Regions from separate parts of the Thermacetogenium phaeum DSM 12270 genome, predicted to be linked through region 2. Evidence: riboswitches for the same ligand, from Rfam matches in the RefSeq annotation. Region 2 holds a riboswitch; each other region holds the start of a gene.
The links. A riboswitch is a leader RNA that binds a small molecule or an ion and turns the genes downstream of it on or off. The one in region 2 is predicted to bind molybdenum cofactor.
Positions count from the first base shown of each region.

Region 1: linked by a shared signal. The riboswitch ahead of TPH_RS13095 (hypothetical protein) and the one ahead of TPH_RS00615 (FecCD family ABC transporter permease) in region 2 are both predicted to bind molybdenum cofactor.
Region 3: linked by a shared signal. The riboswitch ahead of TPH_RS03220 (hydrogenase small subunit) and the one ahead of TPH_RS00615 (FecCD family ABC transporter permease) in region 2 are both predicted to bind molybdenum cofactor.
Region 4: linked by a shared signal. The riboswitch ahead of TPH_RS02020 (substrate-binding domain-containing protein) and the one ahead of TPH_RS00615 (FecCD family ABC transporter permease) in region 2 are both predicted to bind molybdenum cofactor.

Region 1 covers NC_018870.1:2,650,260-2,655,941, reverse strand. Annotated here, with positions in the region: gene TPH_RS13110 (ATP-binding cassette domain-containing protein) at 1-224, opposite strand, end outside; gene modB (molybdate ABC transporter permease subunit) at 365-1,069, opposite strand; gene modA (molybdate ABC transporter substrate-binding protein) at 1,110-1,931, opposite strand; gene TPH_RS13095 (hypothetical protein) at 1,962-2,279, opposite strand; molybdenum cofactor riboswitch at 2,381-2,497, opposite strand; gene TPH_RS13090 (helix-turn-helix transcriptional regulator) at 2,746-3,717, shown strand; gene TPH_RS13085 (histidine phosphatase family protein) at 4,121-4,756, shown strand; gene TPH_RS15490 (hypothetical protein) at 4,925-5,101, opposite strand; gene hycI (hydrogenase maturation peptidase HycI) at 5,237-5,682, opposite strand, start outside.
Region 2 covers NC_018870.1:107,748-113,429, reverse strand. Annotated here, with positions in the region: gene TPH_RS00625 (ABC transporter substrate-binding protein) at 1-316, opposite strand, end outside; gene TPH_RS00620 (ABC transporter ATP-binding protein) at 403-1,185, opposite strand; gene TPH_RS00615 (FecCD family ABC transporter permease) at 1,182-2,231, opposite strand; molybdenum cofactor riboswitch at 2,286-2,420, opposite strand; gene TPH_RS00610 (cytochrome c3 family protein) at 2,720-3,268, opposite strand; gene TPH_RS00605 (FAD-dependent oxidoreductase) at 3,399-5,060, opposite strand; gene TPH_RS00600 (FAD-dependent oxidoreductase) at 5,387-5,682, opposite strand, start outside.
Region 3 covers NC_018870.1:656,368-662,049, forward strand. Annotated here, with positions in the region: partial or broken gene tnpC (IS66 family transposase) at 1-538, shown strand, start outside; molybdenum cofactor riboswitch at 1,839-1,957, shown strand; gene TPH_RS03220 (hydrogenase small subunit) at 2,280-3,347, shown strand; gene TPH_RS03225 (nickel-dependent hydrogenase large subunit) at 3,340-4,764, shown strand; gene cybH (Ni/Fe-hydrogenase, b-type cytochrome subunit) at 4,776-5,432, shown strand; gene TPH_RS03235 (carbon-nitrogen hydrolase family protein) at 5,521-5,682, opposite strand, start outside.
Region 4 covers NC_018870.1:408,958-414,639, reverse strand. Annotated here, with positions in the region: gene groES (co-chaperone GroES) at 336-620, shown strand; gene groL (chaperonin GroEL) at 665-2,290, shown strand; gene TPH_RS02030 (alpha/beta-type small acid-soluble spore protein) at 2,561-2,818, opposite strand; molybdenum cofactor riboswitch at 3,438-3,559, shown strand; gene TPH_RS02020 (substrate-binding domain-containing protein) at 3,727-4,602, shown strand; gene TPH_RS02015 (NfeD family protein) at 4,921-5,682, shown strand, end outside.

The DNA.
Region 1 (5,682 bases), 400 kb from region 2:
GGAGGAAGATTGATCCTGTTGGCGCTCGAAAAGAGCACCCGACCATTCAATACGATCTCTCCCCGCTCCGGCCTCTGCAGCCCCGAGAGACACTGCAGAAAAGTGGTTTTTCCGGCCCCAGAGGGCCCAACCACCACCAGAAACTCATTCAGGACCCGGAGATTCAACCGGAGGCGGAAGGAGGGGAGTTGCTTGTCAATGGTTACGGTCAAGAGATTTTCCATAAGCAGTCACCCTATTCCTTGGGAAATAAGCTTTTTTGACTGGTCTGAACAGGATTATCAGAACCTGTTTCTGACCTTGTCCGGGCAGGAAAACGGCTTGCTTCGGCTGTTCCGAGCGGTATATCCCAGCCGGGGATGGCTCAGCTCCGGGGCAGTTTCTCTTTTATGGTCCAGCGCTTTAACCTGTGCCTGCTCCAGAGGTTGACCCCCAGGATAAAGACGAAACTGAGGAGGGTCATGATCCCCACCAGGACCAGGGCGATGCGGTTTTCTCCGGACTCGGTGGCGGCGTAGATGGCCAGGGGCACCGTCTGGGTCCGGCCGGGGATGTTGCCGGCGATCATTAAGGTTGCCCCGAATTCCCCCAGGGCTCGGGCGAAGGCCATCACCGTCCCTGCCACCAGCCCCGGCCAGGCCAGGGGTAGGCTGATGGTCCAGAAGACCCGCCATTCCCCGGCCCCCAGGGTGCGGGCGGCGTTTTCCAGGTTCCGGTCCACCGACTGGAAGGACGCCCGGACAGTCTGGTAGAGGAGGGGGAAGGCCACCACTGTAGATGCCACCACCGCCCCCCACCAGTTGAAGACCACCGATACTCCCCATAACTTTTCCAGTAGCAGGCCCAGGGGGCCGTGCTTGCCGAAGAGGAAGAGGAGACCGAACCCCACCACTGTAGGTGGGAGTACCAGGGGGAGGGTGAGGACTGCCTCAACCACCTCCTTGCCGGGAAAGTCCCGGCCGGCCATCAACCTGGCCACGGGTACCCCGGCGATGAAGGCCAGCACCACTGCCAGCACGGCAACCCTGAGGGATAAAAGTGCTGGTATCAGGATTTTTTCATCAAGCATGTTCAAACCTCCCCCGGCGGCAACAACCAGCGTATGTTCCTTACTTCTTTCCCGACTTGAAGCCGTACTCTTCGAAGACCTGCATCCCCTCCGGTGAGGCGAGGTAGTTTAAGAACTTCCTGGCCTCATCCTTCTGGCGGGCATTTTTCAGCACCGCCGCCGGGTAGACGATGGGTTTGTGCAGGTTGTCCGGTACTGTCAGAGCAACACGGATGTTTTTACCCGCCAGGACATCGGAGCGGTAGACGAAGCCGGCGTCCACATCCCCGGTTTCCACATAGGTGAGCACCTGGCGCACATTGTTGGCCATGACCAGTTTGGGCTGCAATCGGTCCCACAGCTTCAGGTTGACCAGGGTTTCCTGGCTGTACTTGCCGGCCGGTACTGTATCCGGAAGTCCGAGGGCGATCTTCTTTACCGCCGGGCCGGCCAGATCACTGAAATCCCTGATCTCAGGGCCGTTTTGGGGAGTTATCAGTACCAGCTCGTTGCCCAAGAGGGTAATCCTGCTGGCGGTATCGATCAGCCCTTTGGCGGCCAGCTGGTCCATCTGGCTGGCTCCGGCGGAAATGAACAGGTCGGCCGGGGCTCCCTGCTCGATCTGTTTCTGCAGGCTGCCGGAGGAGCCCAGGTTGCAGGTCAGCTTCACCTCCGGGTATTTCTCGGTGTAATTCTTTTTGATTTGCTCCAGAGCGTCCTTCAGGCTGATGGCTGCCGAGACGATAACTTCTTTCTGCTTCTGCGGCACCCCGGTGCTCGGCTTGCCGGTGCCGCTCTGGTGGCCACATCCCGTTGCCGCCAATACCACCAGCAGCGCCAACAGCGCTTCTGCAGCCAGCTTTTTCAAAAAATGAGCTTTCATAAAGTTCACGCTCCTTTGTTATTTTATTTGTTACGCTAGCCTTATAATAAACGCCACTTTCTCCATTTCCCGTAATTTCGGCCACCAGAACGGTGAGCAGCTCACCGAGAGCCGGGGGTAGTGCCCCCAGGCAAAGGAAGGGATGAAGGCGATCACCGGCAGGGTGGCCTGGTACCGGGAATGGACCACGATGCTTGAACGGCTTCCTGTTACAGGCATCCGGGGGGTATCGGTGATATCTGGTTTCACATAACCGGCTGGCTGCGGCCTGAGCTCGTCCGCGAAATGACCTCCTCCGGCAGTGGCAATTTTGTTGTTGCTGGATGCCCTGGTTGGAGTGGCCGGCATCTCCTGGATTCATGACAAGGGTAAAATAGAAGACCAGCCGCGCTGTCGGGGCAAGAGCCTGCTCCGACGACAGCAGTACCGTGCTGGTCAGAGAAAGACATGCTGCATTGTTCTTCACTCCTTTCCAAACGGGAGGCGCAGCCGTTTCCAGCTACACCCTGGCGGCCGGCCGCCATGCCCGCCGGTTTAGGCGGTCCGGCTCGGAGTGTCTGAATGAGTCACAGGGGACGGCCCTGACTTATAATTTCCATCCCTTGTCATCGTTCCCCACTGCCACCGCGAAGTGGTTCCTGCATTCCGGCTCGACGGCCGGTCGGCTGCGGGGGAGGAAGCTGGGGAACAACATCTCCACCAAACATAAACAAACGCAAACAAACATAAACTAATATAACTATTATTAGATGTTATTATAATATTTGGTATAATTAAAATCAATCATAAAATAAACGTGAACGGGGTAACGAAAATGCCGGGTGATATTTCCTATACCCCCAGAGAGGTGGCCGAACTCCTCAAGATCTCCCGCTATACCGTCTACGAACTGATCAAGCGGGGAGAACTGAAAGCTTACCGGGTGGGGCGTAAGGTACGGGTAGAGGCCTCCGACCTGGAGGCCTTTAAATGGAGGGCGCGGGATGATTTCTCAGGGGTACAGCCTGCTCCCGGGGTAGCGCCGCCAACCGGCGGGGGACCGGCCGCCGCGGGAGCACCCTCTCCCCTGGCCCCGTCCCGTGAGCCGGTAATCATCTGCGGCCAGGATGCCGTCCTGGACATTCTGGAAAGGCACCTGGAGAGGGTGCTCCCAGGGTGCAGCTGCCTGCGCAACCACAGCGGGAGCAGCAACGGCCTGTTCGCCCTTTATCACCGCAGGGCGAATGTGGCCACCTGCCACCTCTGGGACGGTGACACGGACGAATACAATATTCCTTACATCAGGCGCATTCTCCCCGGCCAACCGGTTGTCGTCTACAACCTGGTTTACCGCACCGCTGGGTTTTATGTGGCCGGGGGGAACCCCCTGGGGATCACCGGCTGGACCGACCTGGTCAAACCCGGTATCCGGTTTGTCAATCGGGAGCCCGGTTCCGGCTGCCGCGTCCTGCTGGATGAAAAGCTGCGCAGGCTGGGCCTCGACCGGCACCTGGTGCGGGGCTACGAGCGGGTGGAAATGACCCATCTGGCGGTGGCCAGCTGTGTCGCCCGTGGAGAGGCCGATGTGGGACTCGGTGCCGAGGCGGTGGCCGGGCAGGTGAAGGGGATCGACTTTATCCCCCTGCAGAAGGAGCGCTACGACCTGGTGATCCGCCGGGAGGACCTGAATAAGCCCTTCGCCCGGGCGATTCTGTCCATCCTCCATTCTCCGGATTTCCGCAGGGAGGTGGAGGGGATGGGCACCTATGACATTTCCCGGATGGGCGACCTCATCGCTGAACTTTAGTGAATGAAAGGAAGTGCTTTACCCGGCCAGGGCTTTACAATAGGGTTTCCAGGTCGATCGCCAGGCCGGGAAGAGGCGGGAAAGTGACTACGTTATCCACATCCTGGAAGGGATACTGCTCATCCTGATAACATGCTATCATAGCAAAAAATTGCCAGCAAGGATCGGGCTAGCCTGCTCATACACCACAGCCGCTGCCCTGCCTTTCGGGTGATGTTTCGGCATGTAAGCGGCAATTCCGCTGACATTAATAATATCGGTGTTATTGTGGTGCAAGAGGTGAGAGGTACTCTTCCCGGATCCGGCCGTTCAGGTAGCAGGTATTGCCAGATCGTTTCAGCTGCTATACACTCAAATTGGAGGATTCTGCATATCCATACTCTTTACGACTGGAGGTCTTGACATGAGGCTGTTCCTGGTGCGGCATGGGGAAACGAAGTGGAACCGGGAAGAGGTTTTTCGGGGTCGGATTGATGTGGAATTAAGCGAGCGCGGGATCGAGCAGGCCCGGCTGACGGCGCGGGCGCTGGCCGGTGTGCAGCTGGCAGCGGTTTATGCCGGCCCCCTCTCCAGGGCGCGGGAGACGGCGCGCATCATCGCCGGGCCGCACGGGCTGCCGGTCGTCATCGTTGAAGGACTGAACGACCTGGATTACGGGAGCTGGCAGGGCCTCAGCCATCAGGAGGTCAGGGAGTGCTACCCGGATGTTTACTGGCAGTGGGTATCCCGGCCCCACGCCGTCCGCTTCGAAGGTGGAGAGAGCCTGGATGACGCCCGCCGGCGGGCGGTGGCCGCTTTAGAGGAGATCGCCGCCCGCCACAGGGGGCAGAACGTGGTGGCCGTCAGCCACCGCGTCATCAACAAGATCCTGCTGCTGGCCTTCCTCGGTCTGGACAACTCCCACTTCTGGGAGATCAAGCAGGACACCTGCGCCGTCAACATCATCGAGTTTCATCCCGACCGTTACGTCATCTGTCGCCTCAACGACACCTGCCATATTAACCCACTTCATCAGGGAATGGATGCGCCGGATTTTTGAAACACTTCCGAACCATGAGTCCGGTAGCACCAATGTAAAACCGGAGCGTATGTATTTGTAAGAGCAGACTACCCTGAAAATTACGTGTCATCCTTTACGCTTGCTCCCGGACTCCGTTTAACTCGCCCTAAACTAAATCCCGTCAATAGATAAGCGGCCGACCGGCTCCTATGACGGCCCTGCCGCAGAGTCGCCTATCTCGACATCCTGTCTCGATTCGGCTGCCGTTTGCTGCTCCTTCGTCAAGGGCGAGTAACAACCTCCGTCAGGTCGCTGCGGGACAAGGATAAACCCTTTTTTCGTTCCTCTGTTGGTGCCGCCGTTGGCGGCATGGTGGTCTATCATGTAAAAACCTGCGGCATTTCTCTTCAAGAGCGGCAGCCGACCGGTGGCGCCGCGATCCTTCAGGAAATCTTGTGAATAAAAAAGGCGGCGGTTCCAGTTAACGGGGGGGGGAACCGCCGCTATATGAATGGGGATTTAGAGGGTGTCGAAATTCAGATCGCCCTGCTTCAGCTTTTCGTAGACGGTGGCGACTGCCTTTTTTACCCCGATGAAGGCGGGGAGCCCGAACAGCACATCCCGGGGCTGGATTCCCAGCAGGTAGACCTGGGGAACGAACTCCCTCAGCGCCCTGATCAGGTAGGTCAGGGGGAGGTTGTGGGTGGTCATCAGCAGGTGTTCCCCGATGGCCTCCGGAGGAATGAGACGGATGCTCCCAGGAGGGAGGTTCATGTCTGCGGCGTCCACAACCAGCACCAGGTCGGGCCGCATCTCCCTTATCCGGTAAAGGTAGTTTTCCGGAGTTGTTCCTCCGTCGATGACCTCCCAGTTGCTCAACGGGTTTTTCTCAAGAAGCTTTGCCAGCAGCGGGCCGGCGGCGTCATCGCCCATCAGTTCGTTGCCAACGGTAAGCACCAGCTTTT
Region 2 (5,682 bases):
CTTTCCACGTCCCTAACACCGGCAGCTCCCGGTACTCAGGAAGGATGTACTTTTTTTCGACCTCACGCAGTTCGTTATTCCATCCTGCCAGCTTCTCCGGTGCCAGAGAATAGATAAAAATAGCGCCGGCTGCAGAAGTCGAAAACACCTTGTTTATTTTCTTGGGAACAGTTACCGTTCGCCCGGCCATGTCAACCACACTGACATTTTCCTCGCTGCCGGCACTGCTGTTCCCGTTTCCTGTCTTTTCACCGCATCCTGCGGCCGATAAGATAATAACCAGACAGCAAAGAACGGCAATTATCTTTTTCATCATTCGATCTCACATCCCTTGCAATTAATTCTCAAAAGTTCGTCCGGCCGCCAGACGCAATCCTGCTGCGCTTGCGCCTGCTCGGGGCTTTAGACAACCGAAGGAATGCATACCCGGTAGTTGATCCCTTTCCTTTCTATTTCGGCAACCTCAACCTCGACTCCGTAAATTTCCTTTAGATTTTGTCCGGTGATCACCTCCTCCGGCCTGCCCACATGGATAATCCGCCCCTTTTGCATTACCGCCACTTTGCTGCCGCAATAGAAGGCGTGTTCGGGAAAGTGGGAGGACATCACTACGGTCAGTCCGCTTTCGGCCAATCTTTTGATGTGTCTTAGGATGCGCAGCTGATTTCCGAAATCCAGGTTGGATGTGGGTTCGTCCAAAACCAGAATCCCCGGCTTTTGGGCCAAAGCACGGGCAATCAGGACCAACTGCCTCTCGCCTCCGCTTATTTCAGCGTAGTTTCTGTTTTCCAGGTGGCCGATGTTCAAGCGCCTCATGGCTTCCCGGGCGATTTCGACGTCTACGGTCGAAGGCACGGCAAAGTTGTTGATGTGGGCCGTCCTCCCCATGAGTACCACTTCGAGCACCCGGAAGGGGAACGGCGGTATGTGGTTCTGCGGTACATAGCCCAGGTAATGCGCCAGTTCTTTTCGGGGGTAATCGCGAACGTCTTTGCCGTCAATGAGTACTTTCCCCTTCGACGGCTTCAGTAAGCCCAAGATGCTTTTAAAGAGGGTCGTCTTCCCGGCTCCGTTTGGACCTAACAGACAGAGGACTTCTCCTGATTCTACTTCCAGGGTCACGCCGCGCAGCACTTCGTTGTTCTTTTCATACGCAAAGGCAAGGTCCTGCAGTTTTAGTTTCATCTCCAACCCTTCCTTGTTTTTGTTAATAGGTATAGGAAAAATGGCGCTCCTATTAATGAGGTTAAGATGCCCAAGGGTATTTCCATCGGCAGTAAGGAGCGAGCCATGGTGTCCACCAGCAGGAGAAAGGAGCCCCCTACTAAGATTGAGACCGGCAACAGGTTCTGGTAGTCCGGCCCTATAAGGGCTCTGGCCAGATGGGGTATGACCAGTCCCACCCAGCCGATCATCCCGCTGACCGAAACCGCCGAGGTGGTTAACAGGGTGGCGCACAGGATAACGATTATCCTTAACTTGCCCGTGTCCACTCCCAGCGCCTGTGCCTCTTCGTCCCCAAAAGAGATTATGTTTAAGTGCCAGCGGACCAGGTACAGCACTATGGAGCTTGTGAGTACGGGTAAGATCATCAGTTTTATGCTGCTCCACTTTATCGATACCAGGCTTCCCATCAGCCAGTATGTGATTGCAGGGAGCTTATTGTAGGGGTCGGCTACGGCTTTGAACAAGGAGATCAGGGAGGAGAAAACCGTCCCCACAAAAATTCCTGTGAGCACCAGTATCAGACTCGAATCCCCGCTCTTGATCCGGGTGCTTATAAAATAGGTCAGGAATACGGCCAGCAGTCCGCAGACGAAGGAGGCAATGTGAATTCCTTTCATGCCCCATGAGCAAAGGATCGCCAGGGCAGCCCCAAAACCCGCTCCCGCCGACGCCCCCAGTATGTCCGGGGATACCATCGGGTTCTTAAAGGTCCCCTGGTAGACAGCTCCCGAAACGGATAATGCCGCTCCAATCAGCAGGGCAGCTATAATCCGCGGCAGGCGTATCTCCATAAAGACGGTGCTCACCGTATCAGGTACAGCCCGATCGCTAAAAAACAGTTCGGCTTTCAGAATCCCTACGATCTGTTCGGGTGTAATCGGATATCTTCCTAAAAGCAGTGAAATAAATATCAGTGCCAGCAGCGTTATGAACAGCAGCAAATAATTCCACCAGACGGTTGTCGTCTTGAGCCGCATTATTCTGCACAAAAGGACAGGTTGCATTCAAAAAAGCCTCCTGGAACAAAAAATCCTGGTGTAAAGGACACCAGGATATCTTCCCAAATCCCTGAATCTCCTTTACAAACATGGTAGGCATATCGATTTCTCAATATACCCCGTGGTTGCCCAGGTCGAAATGCCATGGACGCCGGCGCGTCTTTAGGCAATAACGACTCGGAGATACAGTATCATTATGAAATTATCAATGTCAGAGATCTTTACTTACCAGCAAACCGCCACTCGCCGGTAATCTTCCGCCGGAGCAACACCTTCAATCGCCTATTATTTATAGCAATAAACATGCCAGCCAGGATGGTCTCCACCCTCTCTCGAAAAAACCTGATATCAACCGGATTCCGGCGGTTTAAGGCGCGGCTACGAGAGTTAAGGGGGTGTTTCAAAATAAAAAAAGCCAGCCCAAAAAGAGACTGGCTTTTAAATTTTAGACTTCTGGTTTTGGAGGGCTTGAGCTCCGGCTTTGACGCCCTGCCTCAGCTTTCAATCTCCCAGCTGTCATCGAGTTCTTCGAACCAGCTAAAGGTGTGGCACTGGGAGCACATCACCTTGGATTTGTCGTGCATCTGATGGCACTGGGTGCACTCTATCTCGCCCATGTGAGAATCGTGAGGGTTTGATTCCTCAAATTCGGTGGCAGCCACCGCCTGCTCATAATCCTCTTCGTGGCACTCCAGGCACTGCTCCCTCGTGAACGTCAACTTCTCCAGCGGCTCCGAGTAGTTGCCCGTTATGTAGTTGATGCCCTCCTGGGCTTTTTCCAGATAGCTCTTGTGGTGGCAGTCCAGACACTCGACACCCTGAGCGGCGTGTTTGTTGGCGAGCAGGTTGCTGTTCTTCCAGCTCTCATAGTACGGCTTGATGATATGGCAGGTGCCGCAAAATGCCGGGTTTTTGCTGAGCTGATTCAAGGCGATCGCTCCGACCACACCCAAAGCCAGCACTACACCAACAACTATCAGGATCCTTTTCGGCGTTAGAAATGCTCTTTTCTTTGCCTGACTTTCGCTATTTTTCACTTCCACAGCCAATCTACATCCCCTTCCAACAAGGATGGCCGAAAGCCACCTTTCTGTTTATTTCGAAGTTATTTTCGCCAGATCGGCGTCGCTTTTAAAGACTTCCTCTATTCTTTAAAGCGGGCTGCTCTCATTTTTACCCTTCCATCACCGTAGATCCGACCAAATAACCCCAGGTGAGCGCTCTCCCATGGCTGTTGCCGGGGATCGTGGTCGGATAGTCTACACCGTATAGACCACCTGAAACGTTGCCGACTGCGTAAAGCCCGGGAATCGGGTTATGATCTTTATCTAGGACCCGCAACTTGACGTCCACGTTCAGGCCTCCCGTAACCACCAGGAGGGCGCCTCCGAATTTGAGGGCATAATAAGGCGGCTTTTCGATCGTCGTCAACAGCTCGGAGCGCTTGCCGAAGTCGACGTCGTTTTTAGCTCTGGCAAGCTCATTGTAGCGCTCCACGGTGGCTTTGAGATTCTCAGCAGGAACCCCGATCTTCCCGGCAAGCTCCTCAATAGTATCGGCCATCCAGCCGATCTTGCCCCCTTCGATATAGCCCTCAATGGTCTTGCGGTCGGCATCCGGTGTCCACTTCTGGCCGACGAGCCGGCCCATGGAATCCCAGAACATGCCGCCCCCTATCGGGAGACTCGCCGCAACCTCTTCCGGCCACTTGGAATCGAAGATGACGAATGCCCACGGGCCTTTTCCCGGCTGCCTCATGGCACCCAGCGACTTGGCCTGCACCCAGGTATCTTCGTTCATAAAGCGCTTCCCCTGCTGGTTCACAAAGAGGAAGAAATAGCTCAGCCAGGAGAACGCCTGAGGATGGATCACGGCTGCGAATGGCGGGTCCTCAAAGGTGCCGCCTACCCAGAGACCCATTTTGTGCCCGTCCCCCGTGTTTTGTCCGACCGGGTAATACTGAGATCCGTTGGCCTTGAGGGCCAATGGCGCAAGAGCCTCACACATCTCCTTGTCGCCACCGATATCTCCGGTTGCCAGGACTACCCCCTTAGAGGCGTTGAAACGGTAGTAGCCGTCCTCAGCTTTGGCAATAACTCCTACCACCCGATTGCCTTCTTTCACCAGCTGCTCACCGGGTGTCTTGAAGTAGAACTCAACACCTAGCCTCTTGGCTTCATTGTAGAGGAGCAGGCTGACGTCCTGCCCCGGCTCTTTGCCTTCTTTCATCATCGGCCCGCCGAGGAACATATGGGTACCGGGGTATTCCCTATACGTCGGCCCTTTGTAATAGGCGTCCAGAATACCTACTGTCAGATTCGCCGCCTCGGCTTTGTCAAGCAGCCAGTCCATGGCTTCGCCGCTCCTGTTGAGAAAAAGCCAGACCAGCTCTTCGTTGGCCCTGTTGCCGCACTGGGCGATCCAAGCCCTGGCGATCTCTTTTTTGTCATTGACGATCCCCATCTTTTTCATAACCCGGGATTCAGCGACCCCGAAATGGCCGCCGCGACCGGTCCAGCTCGAGCCCTTCTCGATTACGATGACTTTCGCCCCCTTTTCCCTGGCGCGGACGGCGGCCGACAGACCGGACAGTCCGGCACCGACAACAACGACATCGGCCTCTAAAGTCTTTTTGATGTTCTTTGCCGGAATCGGTTCCGGCGGAACTTCAAAGCTGTATCTGGCCTCCTTTTCGGCTTTCGCACCGCCGGAAGTTGAAGGCTCTTTCTCTCCGCACCCAGCCAAGGCTCCGGCCGCAGCTACGCCAGCAGCGCCAACAGCCATGCTCTTGATGAAAGTCCTCCTCGAAATCCCCTTTTTGTTCTCCTTTTCCATCTTTCCTCCCCCTCGAATACTTAAGTTGTAATAGCAAGTAAGGAGAACCCGATTGCGTATTGGCTGCAACAACAAGGGCGATAACTTGCAAAAATCAATAAAGAAGTTCGTCTAAGGTCTGAAGATCGCCCCCCAGAACCTCAATCCACATCCTCTCGATACTCTGGGCAAACAGCCGCTAGAAACCGCTAACGGCAAGCGAGAACACCGCTCCAGAAGCCCGACCGCTTTTTGAAGGTATTAACCATTACCTGCCCCGAAAGCGAAAGCAAGCTCTCACCCCCTCCATCCCACGAAGGGGGTGAGAGCTCTTGATATCAATGAATCTAAACCCTTTCCGCTGCAGCGTACTGTCCGGCAAGGCGACCGAAGGTAATGCATCTTCCATGGCTGTGGCCTGGGAAGATGGTGGGATAATCCTGAGCAAAGAAACTGCCGGCGTTGTTCCCCGCAGCGTAGAGCCCGGGAATGACATTCCCCTTCTTGTCGAGCACCTGCATCTTGGCATTGACGCACAAGCCGCCTACCACCACAAGAAGAGCGCTCTTCATCAGCCCGGCGTAGAACGGCGGCTTATCGATCGGGAAGAGCAACTCAGATCTCTTGCCAAAATCGACATCGT
Region 3 (5,682 bases), 550 kb from region 2:
AGATAAAAGAAACAAAGCAGTGGCTGCCCGGGAGGGGCTGGAGTTCTGCAACAGGCTTTTTGCCATAGAGCGCGAGCTTAAAGACAAAACCCCGGAGGAACGATATCAAATACGGCAGGGGCGCAGCCGGCCCGTGCTGGAGGACTTTTTGGCATGGCTGAAGAAGCAGAAAGCGAAAGTGTTGCCCAAAAGTACCTTTGGGCAGGCGGTTTACTATTGCCTGGGCCAATGGGATAAGCTAACGGCCTTTTTACAAGACGGGCGTTTGGAAATTGATAACAACCGCAGCGAGCGTTCTATAAAACCCTTTGTTATTGGCCGCAAGAACTGGCTATTTGCCAACACCCCTCGGGGTGCGAGGGCCAGCGCTATTGTCTACAGTATCATAGAAACGGCCAAGGAGAATGGGTTAAACCCCTTCCACTATCTCACTTACCTCTTCGAAAAACTTCCCAACCTGGACCCCCAGGATGAAGAGGCGTTGGACCGGCTCCTCCCCTGGTCCGAAACCTTACCCCCTACCTGCCGGATGAATTAATTGGAATGCTTAAGCCCCCACCTCAAACACAAGGTGGGGGTTATTTTACGCTTACTTTTAGGCGCACAGTATTTATTAATAAAGCTACAACAAGAAACTGCTACAACATTTAAACCAACAAGATATTTGGTAATATCCTTTATTCTATATTTAGTACTTGGGCGCTTTGATTGGAATAGAAAACATAATAAATAACATAAAAAAAAGAAGGCCGATGGCGTTTAAATATGGAGAGACAAAGTATTATTGGACTCCCAGCACTGATGCTTTCTTTAACGCCTGTATATATTAAGTTTCAAAAAGTTTTTCATATACCTATCAGCGAATTAAACCAGGCATATACCATTTTTAGGTTAATTTTAGGTTATGTAATAACAACAAGTTTCTATAAGAAGCCATTTATTCAACAGTCTCCATAAAGGAGCTAGTTTACCTCCTCGCAGATGTTCCGGGTACCAGCCGAATTTTGTTAAATAGCAGCGAATTCTGAAAATCCACGCTGGCAACACTCTTTTTGTTCCAGAGTTTTTGGTCACATGAATATCAAAAAAAGACAGTTCTCTATCGGGAACTGTTTTTTTTGTGCGCCCGGCATGTCTGCTGAGCCAGTGGGTTGAAAGAGTCCCATGCCACCTAACCAGCAGAAAAGCAATCGAAGGCAAGGGGGTTTCCTTCCTTGCCGTTTTTGCCTAATTCGGAGCCACCTTCCTGGAAGGGGCTTGTCATTCTGTCCTTAAGGCCTCTTGGCGCCATCCTTTTTGACCGATGTCTGGTTGAAGATGCATTTTCGAAAAAACGGCGTCCTGTTTTGAGACGCAGCTTCGGCGGAGGAGTGCATTTTCGCAGCGACATTGCCGTTCTGACGGCAATGAAAGTTTTTGCTGAAACCTGGCATTCTTTTTGCATATGGAGCTGATGGCGGTAGTCGTTGCATTGAGTTTTTATATAGGGAAATCTGATGCGGTGGTGATGGAGAGTAAAGTGGGCTATCGGTTCACACCAGAGAAGGGAAGGGTTAGGCGGCACTGATTAATGGTACCTGGCAAAAGACCGGCGAGCAAGGGGGCAACATAAATATAAGATGCTGCTGATAATGCCGGTTAATCTGGTTAATTGAGTTTGAAAGCAGGCCTCTCTGGGTGGGCTTTATGGGGGCGAGAAGAATCTACTGGGATGGGAATTACAGCACTTGTTGCCAGATAAAGTATTCTGTATACAGGGTGCGCTCCCGGAAGGATTTGCTCTACCGATGTAGTATTATTAACAGACGGGATTAATTATCATTACTCGCATGATGTGCGTTAATTACGTTCCCCGAATTCATTTGCCTGTGGCTTTGGCTATGGCGGGTGAGTCGGTAGGGTTCGTCCGGAAACGGGTAGGCCTCCCGTTGCGGAAAGGGTGAACAGGATAATGCTATTAACTGATAAGTTTGGGGGGCCGGCTATTCCTGGGGGATATCCGGCTCTTTGGCTGATAAACCTTCCCGGCTTTTTCGAGAGGCCTGCCGCAAAATCTGCAAAATCATAGAGAAAAAAATTTGCGGCGGGCAGCATAAGGGTGCAGTAAAGAGAAGAAACCTGCACCGGTGGTTTGTCATTACGCCTCTACCGCATTACTGCCCGCTGCTTTTTTATTCAGAAAAAACATTCTACTCCGGCGTGTTAAGGGGAAGGGGGGATAAGTTTCTGTTAATGGTCTTGTTTTCGTTAGATAAAAGATTCAACAAGGAGGGATTAATATGAGAGAGATCAACCGCCGCGAATTTTTAAAGCTCTGCGCCGGTTCGGTGGCGGCCGCGGGGCTCAGCCAGTTGCTACTGCCGGAGCTGGCTAGATCCTTGCCTGCGGCGGGGAACCCTCCGGTGATCTGGATTCAGGGTGCGAGCTGTACCGGATGCTCCATTTCACTGCTGAATTCTACTCAGCCGGGGGTTAAGGAAATCCTGACAGAAGTCATTGATCTCAAGTTCCATCCCAACATTTCTGCAGCTGCCGGTGAACTGGCGATGAGGGTGATCGATGATACAAAAGAAGCTGGCAACTATTACCTGGTTGTGGAAGGAGCCGTTCCCACCAAGGACGGAGGGATCTACTGCACTGTAGGGGAAAGAGATGGAAAAGAGATCACCTTTTTGGAGAGAGTAAAGGAACTGGGAGCCGAAGCTTCTGCCGTTTTGGCCGTTGGGACCTGTGCGGCTTTTGGGGGGATCCCCGCTGCCAAGCCCAATCCTACCGGGTGTAAGGGCGTGCGGGATGTTTTCAAGGAGGCCGGAATCAGCACCCAGGTGATCAACGTGGCCGGATGCCCACCGCATCCCGACTGGGTGGTGGGTACGCTGGCACACCTGTTGCTGTTTAAAGAGGCGCCTGAGCTGGATGACTTCGGGAGGCCAAAAGTATTCTTCGGGAAGTGCGTCCACGACAACTGCCCGCGGCGGCAGTATTTCGACAACAGCATATTTGCTAAAAACTTCAGCGAGCCGGGCTGCCTGCTGGAGCTCGGCTGCAAGGGGCCGCAGGCCCACTGCGACAGCTTCGACAGGATGTGGAACGGTGGGGTCAGCTGGTGCCTGAAAGCGGGGGCGCCCTGCACTGCCTGTACGGAAAAGGGATTCCCCGGCTGTGCCGTTCCCTTCTATGAGAGGATGGAACCCATTCATCTGCCCAACATCAACGCCACCGCTGACGCCGTAGGCGGCGCCCTGGGGGTGGCCGTGGCGGCGGGGATAGGCGCCCATCTCATAGGCAATATAGCCAAAGGCAGGATCGGGAAAAAAGAGGAGGGGCAGGTGAAGGAAAATGCCTAAAGTCATCGTCGACCCGGTAACGAGGATCGAGGGGCACCTGAAGATCGAAGTGGAGGTTGAGGGAGGAAAAGTAACCGAAGCTAAAAGCAGCGGCACGCTTTTCCGCGGGGTGGAGCTGATCCTGCGCGGTCACGACCCCAGGGACGCCCAGGAGATCGTCCAGAGGATCTGCGGAGTCTGCCCCATCGGCCACGCCACGGCAGCCACCCTGGCCCTTGACGATGCTTTCGGGATCAAACCGCCTGGCAATGGAAGAATAATCCGTAACCTGATCCTGGGGGCCAACTACATCCAATCCCACATACTGCATTTTTACCATCTGGCAGCACTGGACTACGTAAAGGCCCCGGACAACATTCTGCCGCTGGCTCCCCGCTACGAGGGGGATTACCGGCTTCCGGAAGCAGTGAACAGCGCCGCGGTCAATCACTACCTGCAGGCTCTGGAAATGCGCAAAAAAGCGCATGAAATGCTGGCCATCTTCGGGGGGAGAGCACCCGGACAGCGCGCCATCGTTCCGGGAGGCGTCACCGAAACGGTAGATGCCCAAAAGATCATCAATTTCAAGTTCCGGCTGGCGGAGCTGACATCTTTTATCGAGAACGTCTATGTGCCCGACGTCTTGGCGATTGCCGAAGTCTATCAGGACTGGCTGGAGATAGGCAAGGGCTGTGGGAACATGCTGGCCTACGGCGCCTTCCCCGTGGATGACGACGGTGAGCTCTTCTTCAAGCGCGGCCGCTACACCGAAGGTGTTGACGGGGAAGTTGACCCCGACAAGATCACCGAGGACGTCAAATACTCCTGGTATGAGGATGACACCGGGGGTAAGAAGCCCACGGAAAGCGTGATTACCCCGGCACCGAAGAAAGAAGGGGCTTACTCCTGGATGAAGGCGCCGCGCTATGACGGCAAGGTCCATGAAGTGGGGCCGCTCGCCCGGATGTGGGTTGCCGGAGACCCAGAGATTAGAAGTTTAGGGGAAAAGGCCTTCTCCGTGATGGGACGCCATGCCGCCAGAGCTCTGGAGTGCAAAAAACTGGCCCATGCCATGGCCGGCTGGCTTGAGCAGCTGCAGCCGGGTGAACCGACCTGCACTCCCCACGAAGTACCCCGGGAAGCGGAAGGTGTCGGCCTTACCGAAGCAGCAAGGGGTGCCCTCGGGCACTGGATCAAGATCAAAGGCGGGCGCATCGAAAAGTACAACGCCGTTGTGCCGACTACCTGGAACGGAGGGCCGCGTGACGAGAAGGGGCAGCCGGGGCCAATTGAACAGGCGCTGGTGGGGACGCCCGTTAAGGACCCCAACAACCCGATCGAACTGGTGCGCGTGGTGCGCTCCTTTGACCCCTGCCTTGCCTGTGCAGTGCATGTGATTACCCCGGACCGGGATGTTCGCAAGTTCCGGGTCTACTAGGGGGGAAGACAATGAAGAGAATGGTTTATCGGCATACGCTGGCGGTCAGGTTCTTTCACTGGTGGAACTGCATCTCTATCTTCATGCTGCTGGCCACCGGGTTTTATATCCATACGCCTGATGGGTTCTGGTCGTACATTTTTCCATCTATGAATGTGGCCCGCAAGCTCCACTTCATCTTTATGTACACGGTTATTGCCGGATTGGTGGGAAGGCTCTACTACGCCTTCGTGAGCGGTGATTACAGGAACTTCAAGCCGCGCTTTGCGGATATTCCCAACATGTTTAAACTGATGAAGTACTACCTCTTCCTGAGCGATGAGCTTCCCGACTGGGGGGAAAAATATAACCCCGGCCAGAAGATGATGTACGCCGGTTTCGTCCCTCTTCTGCTCATCCAGATCATCACCGGCTTCATCCTCTACATGCCGACGACGTTGAACAGCTGGGCCTACTGGGTAGGAGGGGCAAACATCATCCGCATTATCCACTACGCCGTTGCCTGGATCTTCGTCTACTGCGTGGCGGCGCACATCTACCTGGATTTCAGCGAGGGGATAGCCAATATCAAAGGGATGATCACCGGTTACAGGCCTGCAGATTTTCACGAGAAGCATCGAAAGAAAAGCGTTTCCCCTGCCGGAAGGGGAAAGGCCGTCGAGGGTTGAGGTTGATAGCCGCCGACGGAAATGCCCGCCTGAGGAGGCGGGCATTTTCTGATCGCGGCTTCTTTTCCGGGCCAATTCTTTCTGCTCATTAAACAGCCCGCTCATCACCGGGAGCTAATTGGGGGTGCTCGCCGGGGATGTCACAGGTAATTAAGGTTTCCGAGGCTTCGTCGGCGAGGGCAACGAGCGCTCCCTCCGGGTCGGCGATCAGGCTGTTGCCCAGGCTGATGAGGCCGATGTGGCTGCCTAC
Region 4 (5,682 bases), 300 kb from region 2:
GTTACTAAATATTATTCGGCGCCCGGCAGGTTCATGCGATGAAGAGCTGTCGGGACAACCCCCGCCGTTATCACTGGCCTTGCGGCCGTGTGAAAAAGGCAGGAAAGGGGCAGCTTCCCACGCAGCAGCGCGGCTGCCGCAGGCGGTCGATCGAAGTGACCGTTTTTTTCAAAAAGCAAGACTTATTTTCCAAAAAAGTTGGGAATACTTTAAACAAAAGTATTGACAATCCACACCTGGATTTGTATTATTTATCATAGATTTATTAGCACTCACATTCAATGAGTGCTAATAACCCCCGCATAACATTCACATCACACTGAGGAGGGTTGTAAATGCTGAAGCCACTTGGTGACCACGTACTGGTGAAACCTCTCTCCAAAGAGGAAAAAACCGAAGGAGGCATCTACCTTCCCGACACCGCGAAGGAAAAGCCTCAGGAAGGAGAAGTAATCGCGGTGGGACCGGGCCGGCTCCTGGAAAACGGCACCCGCGTGCAGCCTGAGGTTAAGGTCGGCGACAAGGTTATCTACGCCAAGTACGGCGGAACCGAAATCAAACTCGGTGATGTCGAGTACCTGATCATGCGTGAAAGCGACATCCTGGCCATCAAAGACTAGGCCTCGACATCAAATCCCATCAACAAGGAGGTTGACAATCGCTTATGCCTGCGAAACAGATCGTCTTTGACGTAGACGCCCGTAAAAAACTCGAGAGAGGCGTTAATATCGTAGCCGATGCGGTAAAAACGACCCTTGGTCCGAAGGGCCGCAACGTGGTATTAGAAAAGAAGTTCGGATCTCCGACCATCACCAAGGACGGGGTAACCGTTGCCAAAGAGATCGAGCTGGAAGATCCCTTTGAGAACATGGGAGCCCAGCTCTGCAAAGAAGTAGCCTCTAAGACCAACGAGATCGCCGGTGACGGCACCACCACGGCTACGGTTCTGGCCCAGGCCATCGTCAACGAAGGGCTGAAGAACGTCACCGCCGGAGCCAACCCCATCTTCCTCAAGCGCGGCATCGACATGGCGGTCGAAAAGGCCGTGGAGGAGATGAAGAAGCACAGCACACCGGTGGAGACCAGAGAGTCCATCGCCCACGTCGCCGCCATCGCCGGCAACGACAAGGAGATCGGCGAGCTGGTGGCTGAGGCCATGGAGAAGGTGGGCAAAGACGGAGTCATCACCGTTGAGGAATCCAAGGGAATCGAGACCCTGGTCGAAGTTGTCGAAGGTATGGAGTTCGACCGCGGCTACATCTCCCCCTACTTCGTCACCAACTCCGAGACCATGGAAGTGGAGCTGGAAGAGCCCTACATTCTGATCTACGAGAAGAAGATCTCCGCGGTCGGCGACCTGCTGCCCCTCCTGGAGAGAGTCGTCCGCACCGGCAAGCCCTTCCTGATCATCGCCGAGGATGTGGAGGGCGAGGCCCTGGCCACCCTCGTCGTCAACAAACTGCGGGGCGTGCTCCACTGCGCTGCGGTTAAGGCCCCAGCGTTCGGCGACCGCCGCAAGGCAATGCTTGAGGATATCGCCATTCTCACGGGCGGCACATTCATCTCCGAGGACATGGGCTTCAAGCTCGAGAATGTGGACATCGATAAGCTCGGGCGGGCGAAAAAGGTCAAGATCAATAAGGAGAAGACCACCATTGTTGAAGGTTACGGAGCAAGCGACAAGATCAAGATGCGCGTCAACCAGATCAAGGCACAGATCGAGGAAACCACATCCGACTACGACCGTGAGAAGCTGCAGGAGCGCCTCGCCAAGCTGTCCGGCGGCGTAGCTGTCATTAAAGTCGGCGCCGCTACCGAAACCGAGCTCAAGGAGAAAAAGCACCGCATCGAAGACGCCCTCTCCGCAACCCGGGCGGCCGTTGAAGAGGGCATCATTCCCGGTGGAGGAACCTGCCTGGTGAACGTAATCCCGGCCCTGGACGAGATTCAGGCCGAAGGGGATGTGCTGGTAGGCGTCCGCATCGTGCGCCGCGCCCTGGAGGAGCCGCTGCGCCAGATCGCCGAAAATGCCGGACTCGAAGGTTCGGTCGTCATCGAACGGATCAAGAACGAAAAAGCGGGCATCGGCTTTAATGCCCTGACCGAGCAGTACGTGGATATGGTCAAGGAAGGCATTGTCGATCCCTTGAAGGTCACCAGAAGCGCCCTCCAGAACGCCGCCTCCATCGCTTCCATGCTTCTCACGACAGAGGCTCTCATCTCCGAAATTCCGCAGAAGAAGGAGAACACGCCTCCTTCGATGCCGGGCGGCATGGGCATGGATTACTAATACGGAAACCAACCACAAGGCCCTCCGTAAAAAGGAGGGCCTTTTTATGTCCCATCACAGACCAAGAGTCGCATCCCCCTTCCCGGCATCTACCCGCTAACCGTTAGAATACCTGTCATGAAAATACGTCAAGTTCACCCGCCGGTCTACCGCTTCGCTCTTGATTCCAGGCCGGACAGGACGACGGCTCGCTTCGGGACAGCTCTGGGGGCAGTGGTATGGGGCTTATAAAAAATAACCTGAAGGCGGCTGCCATCAGGTCTGTCTGATTTATTTTTCTGGGCTGTCCGGGGTCGTTTCGGCTGCTGTCTGTTTTCGTTGTTCATCGGCCAGCGCCTTCTGGCCGGCCCTGATCAGCTTTCTCACCATCTGGCCGCCGATCTTTCCCGCTTCTCTGACGGTAAGTTCGTCCCCGGCTTTGGCCAGGTCATCGTCGAGGCCGAGCTCCCGGGCGGTTTCCCACTTCAGCCGTTCGTGCGGCCCGGGCTTCTTTGCCTTTTTCTTTTTTACTGTCTTTTTTTCCGGCATCTGCATCACCCCTTACATTATTCTTTCGCAAGGGAATGGGAAATATGAGAGGCCGGCCTTCCGGCGATGTACCTCCAGAATATCTGACGAAAAATGGCGGCAAGGCCGCCGGTATCAGCCGTCATGATTGCCTGCCGGTCGGAACAGATGGCAATATTCTCAGCAGACTACCATGCCGCCAGCGGCTGCCCTAACAGAGGAACGAAAAAAGGATTTATCCTTGCCGGCGCAGCGACCTGACGGAGGTTGTTACCCGCCCATGACGAAGGAGCAGAGCGAGCAGCCGAATCGAGATATGATCTCGAGATAGGCGACTCTGCGGCAGGGAAGGCGCATAGGAGCCGGTCGGCTGCTTATCTATCGACAAGTCTTAGGGCAATTTAAACCGAAAGTCCGGGGGCAAGCGCAAGGATAAACGCATTTTCAGGGCAGACCCTCACGCCGCCTCCGGCGGCACCAACAGAGCATGAAAAAACCGCCGGTCGACCGGCGAGCGACCAGCGACCTATGGAAGGCCGGCTAACGGGACAGGCGAAGCGAGGATGACAGGTCGCCTCTCAGCAGATACCGCATCCTGGACAAAAAAAAGGGTTTCCTTATCCAACGGCGAATATAAAGAAAAAACGACATTCTCCGAGTCCTCCCTCCTAAGGCCTCTTGGGCTATGGCAGCAGGACCACTGGGTGCGCTTCGGAAACGAGCGCGCCTCCCGGCACGGAAAGGAGAGCGAAGACAGGGCCAGAGTACTTTCCGTACCTGGCTTTTTTTATCTGCTCCTTCCCCCTCCGGGAGAGAAAGAAAAGGGGGTATGGTAAAAAGACAGACTAAAGCACGACATCGCCCGCAAAAGGAAGAATCAAAAAAGTTGATTGAGGAAAACACACCGGAGAAGAAAGGAGTTTTGGATAATGAAGCCGAACAGAAGATTGTCCACCGGCATCCTTTTTCTGTTCCTCTGCTCCATCCTGGCCTTTGCCGCCGGCTGCGGTGAACAGCAGGAACAGGCCGCTGCAAAGAAGGATGTCATCCTGGCCACAACCACCAGCACCGTCGACACCGGCTTGCTGGACGAACTCATCCCCATCTTCGAGGAGAAAACCGGGTACAGGGTCAAGCCCATCGACAGGGGCACAGGAGAGGCCCTGGAAATGGGCAAAAAAGGCGAAGCGGACGTCCTCCTCACCCACGCTCCGGCATCGGAACGGCCTCTGGTCGAGAACGGGGACGTGATCAACTACCAACTGGTGATGCACAACGACTTCATCATCGTGGGGCCGCCAGACGACCCGGCGCAGATCAAGGGAGAGAAGGACGCAACTGAGGCCTTTAAGAAGATCATGAACGGCCGGTTCACCTTCGTGTCCCGGGGGGATGACTCCGGCACTCATAAGAAGGAAAAGGCCATCTGGGATAAATTAGGTGTGACCCCCGCCGGCGACTGGTATCTGGAAGCCGGCAGCGGAATGGCGGACACCCTGCGCCTGGCCTCCGAGAAGAACGCCTACACCCTCACCGACAGAGGAACCTATCTCGCTCAGAAGGACAACCTCAAGCTGGCGAGTCTGATGGAAGGGGACCCGATGCTCCTCAACATCTATCACGTGATGCAGGTCAACCCGGAAAAGTTCCCCAAGGTCAATGCCGCTGGTGCCAAGGCGTTTGTGGAATTCATGATCAGCCCCGAAACCCAGCGAATCATCGGTGATTTCGGAGTAGACAAATACGGCCAGCCGCTCTTCATCCCCGATGCCGGGAAGAGCGAAGAGGAAATCGGAATGCAGTAAAAAGCTCAAGTGGTGATCGCCTCCCGATCACCACTTTTTTTAAACGAATTGCGGTAAGCCCTCTTTAAGCGCCGGCCTTTTACCTCCCATGGCGGTGGAGGTAGGGCCGGATACGAAGAAGAAATCCCGGGCGGAGCGGAAAAGCCGGCAGCGGCGGCTGATCCCGGAGCACGGCGGCGGAAAGGCTGTTACTTATTTCCGCCGCCTTTAGATAAAAGGAGTTCATCTTCGCCTTGTAGAATAGGATATTGTAGAATAAAAATAGATGAGCGCTTCTTAGAATTTAAAAGCTCATCACCTTGGAAAAGGAGAGGAAAGATGAACGATTTGCGCGCCGCAAAGCGGGGAGCAGCGCTCCTGGGCAGCATTCTCCTCCTGGCCCTTCTGTTGAACCTGGGGACGCCGCTCCCTTCCGTCCGGGCGGTAGAGGGAAACCCGCCCGTGGTGGTAGCCGGTTACGATGGAGCTGTCGTTCCCATCACCGCCAAGTACCTGGAAAGGGTCATCCGCCACGCCGAAAACCTCGGGGCAACGGCCTGCGTCATTCAACTCAGCACCCCGGGCGGCCTCTACACCACCACCCAGGAGATTGTCACCACCATCCTCAACGCCCGGGTCCCGGTTATCGTCTACGTCTCTCCGGCCGGGGGATGGGCGGGATCGGCAGGGACCTTCATCACCATTTCCGCCCACGTAGCCGCCATGGCCCCCGGAAGCCGGATCGGCGCCGCCCATCCGGTCGGGATCGGCCCCTCCGACGGTCAGCAGCAGGACATTCCCAGCCAAAAGATCACCGAGGACGCCGCCGCCTGGGCGCGCTCCATCGCCCAGCTGCGCGGGAAGAACGCCGATGCCGTGGAGCAGGCGGTGCGGGAGAGCAAATCCTACTCCGATGCCGAAGCCTTGAAGCTCAACCTCATCGACCTGCGAGCGCAAGACCTCGAGGACCTGCTCCGGCAGCTGGACGGCAAGACGGTTACCTTAAGCAGCGGCGCCCGGGTGGAGCTCCGGACGAAAGGCGCCCCCATCGTCAACCTCTCGATGAACCCCGTTGAAAAGACCCTGCTCGCCCTGAGCAAT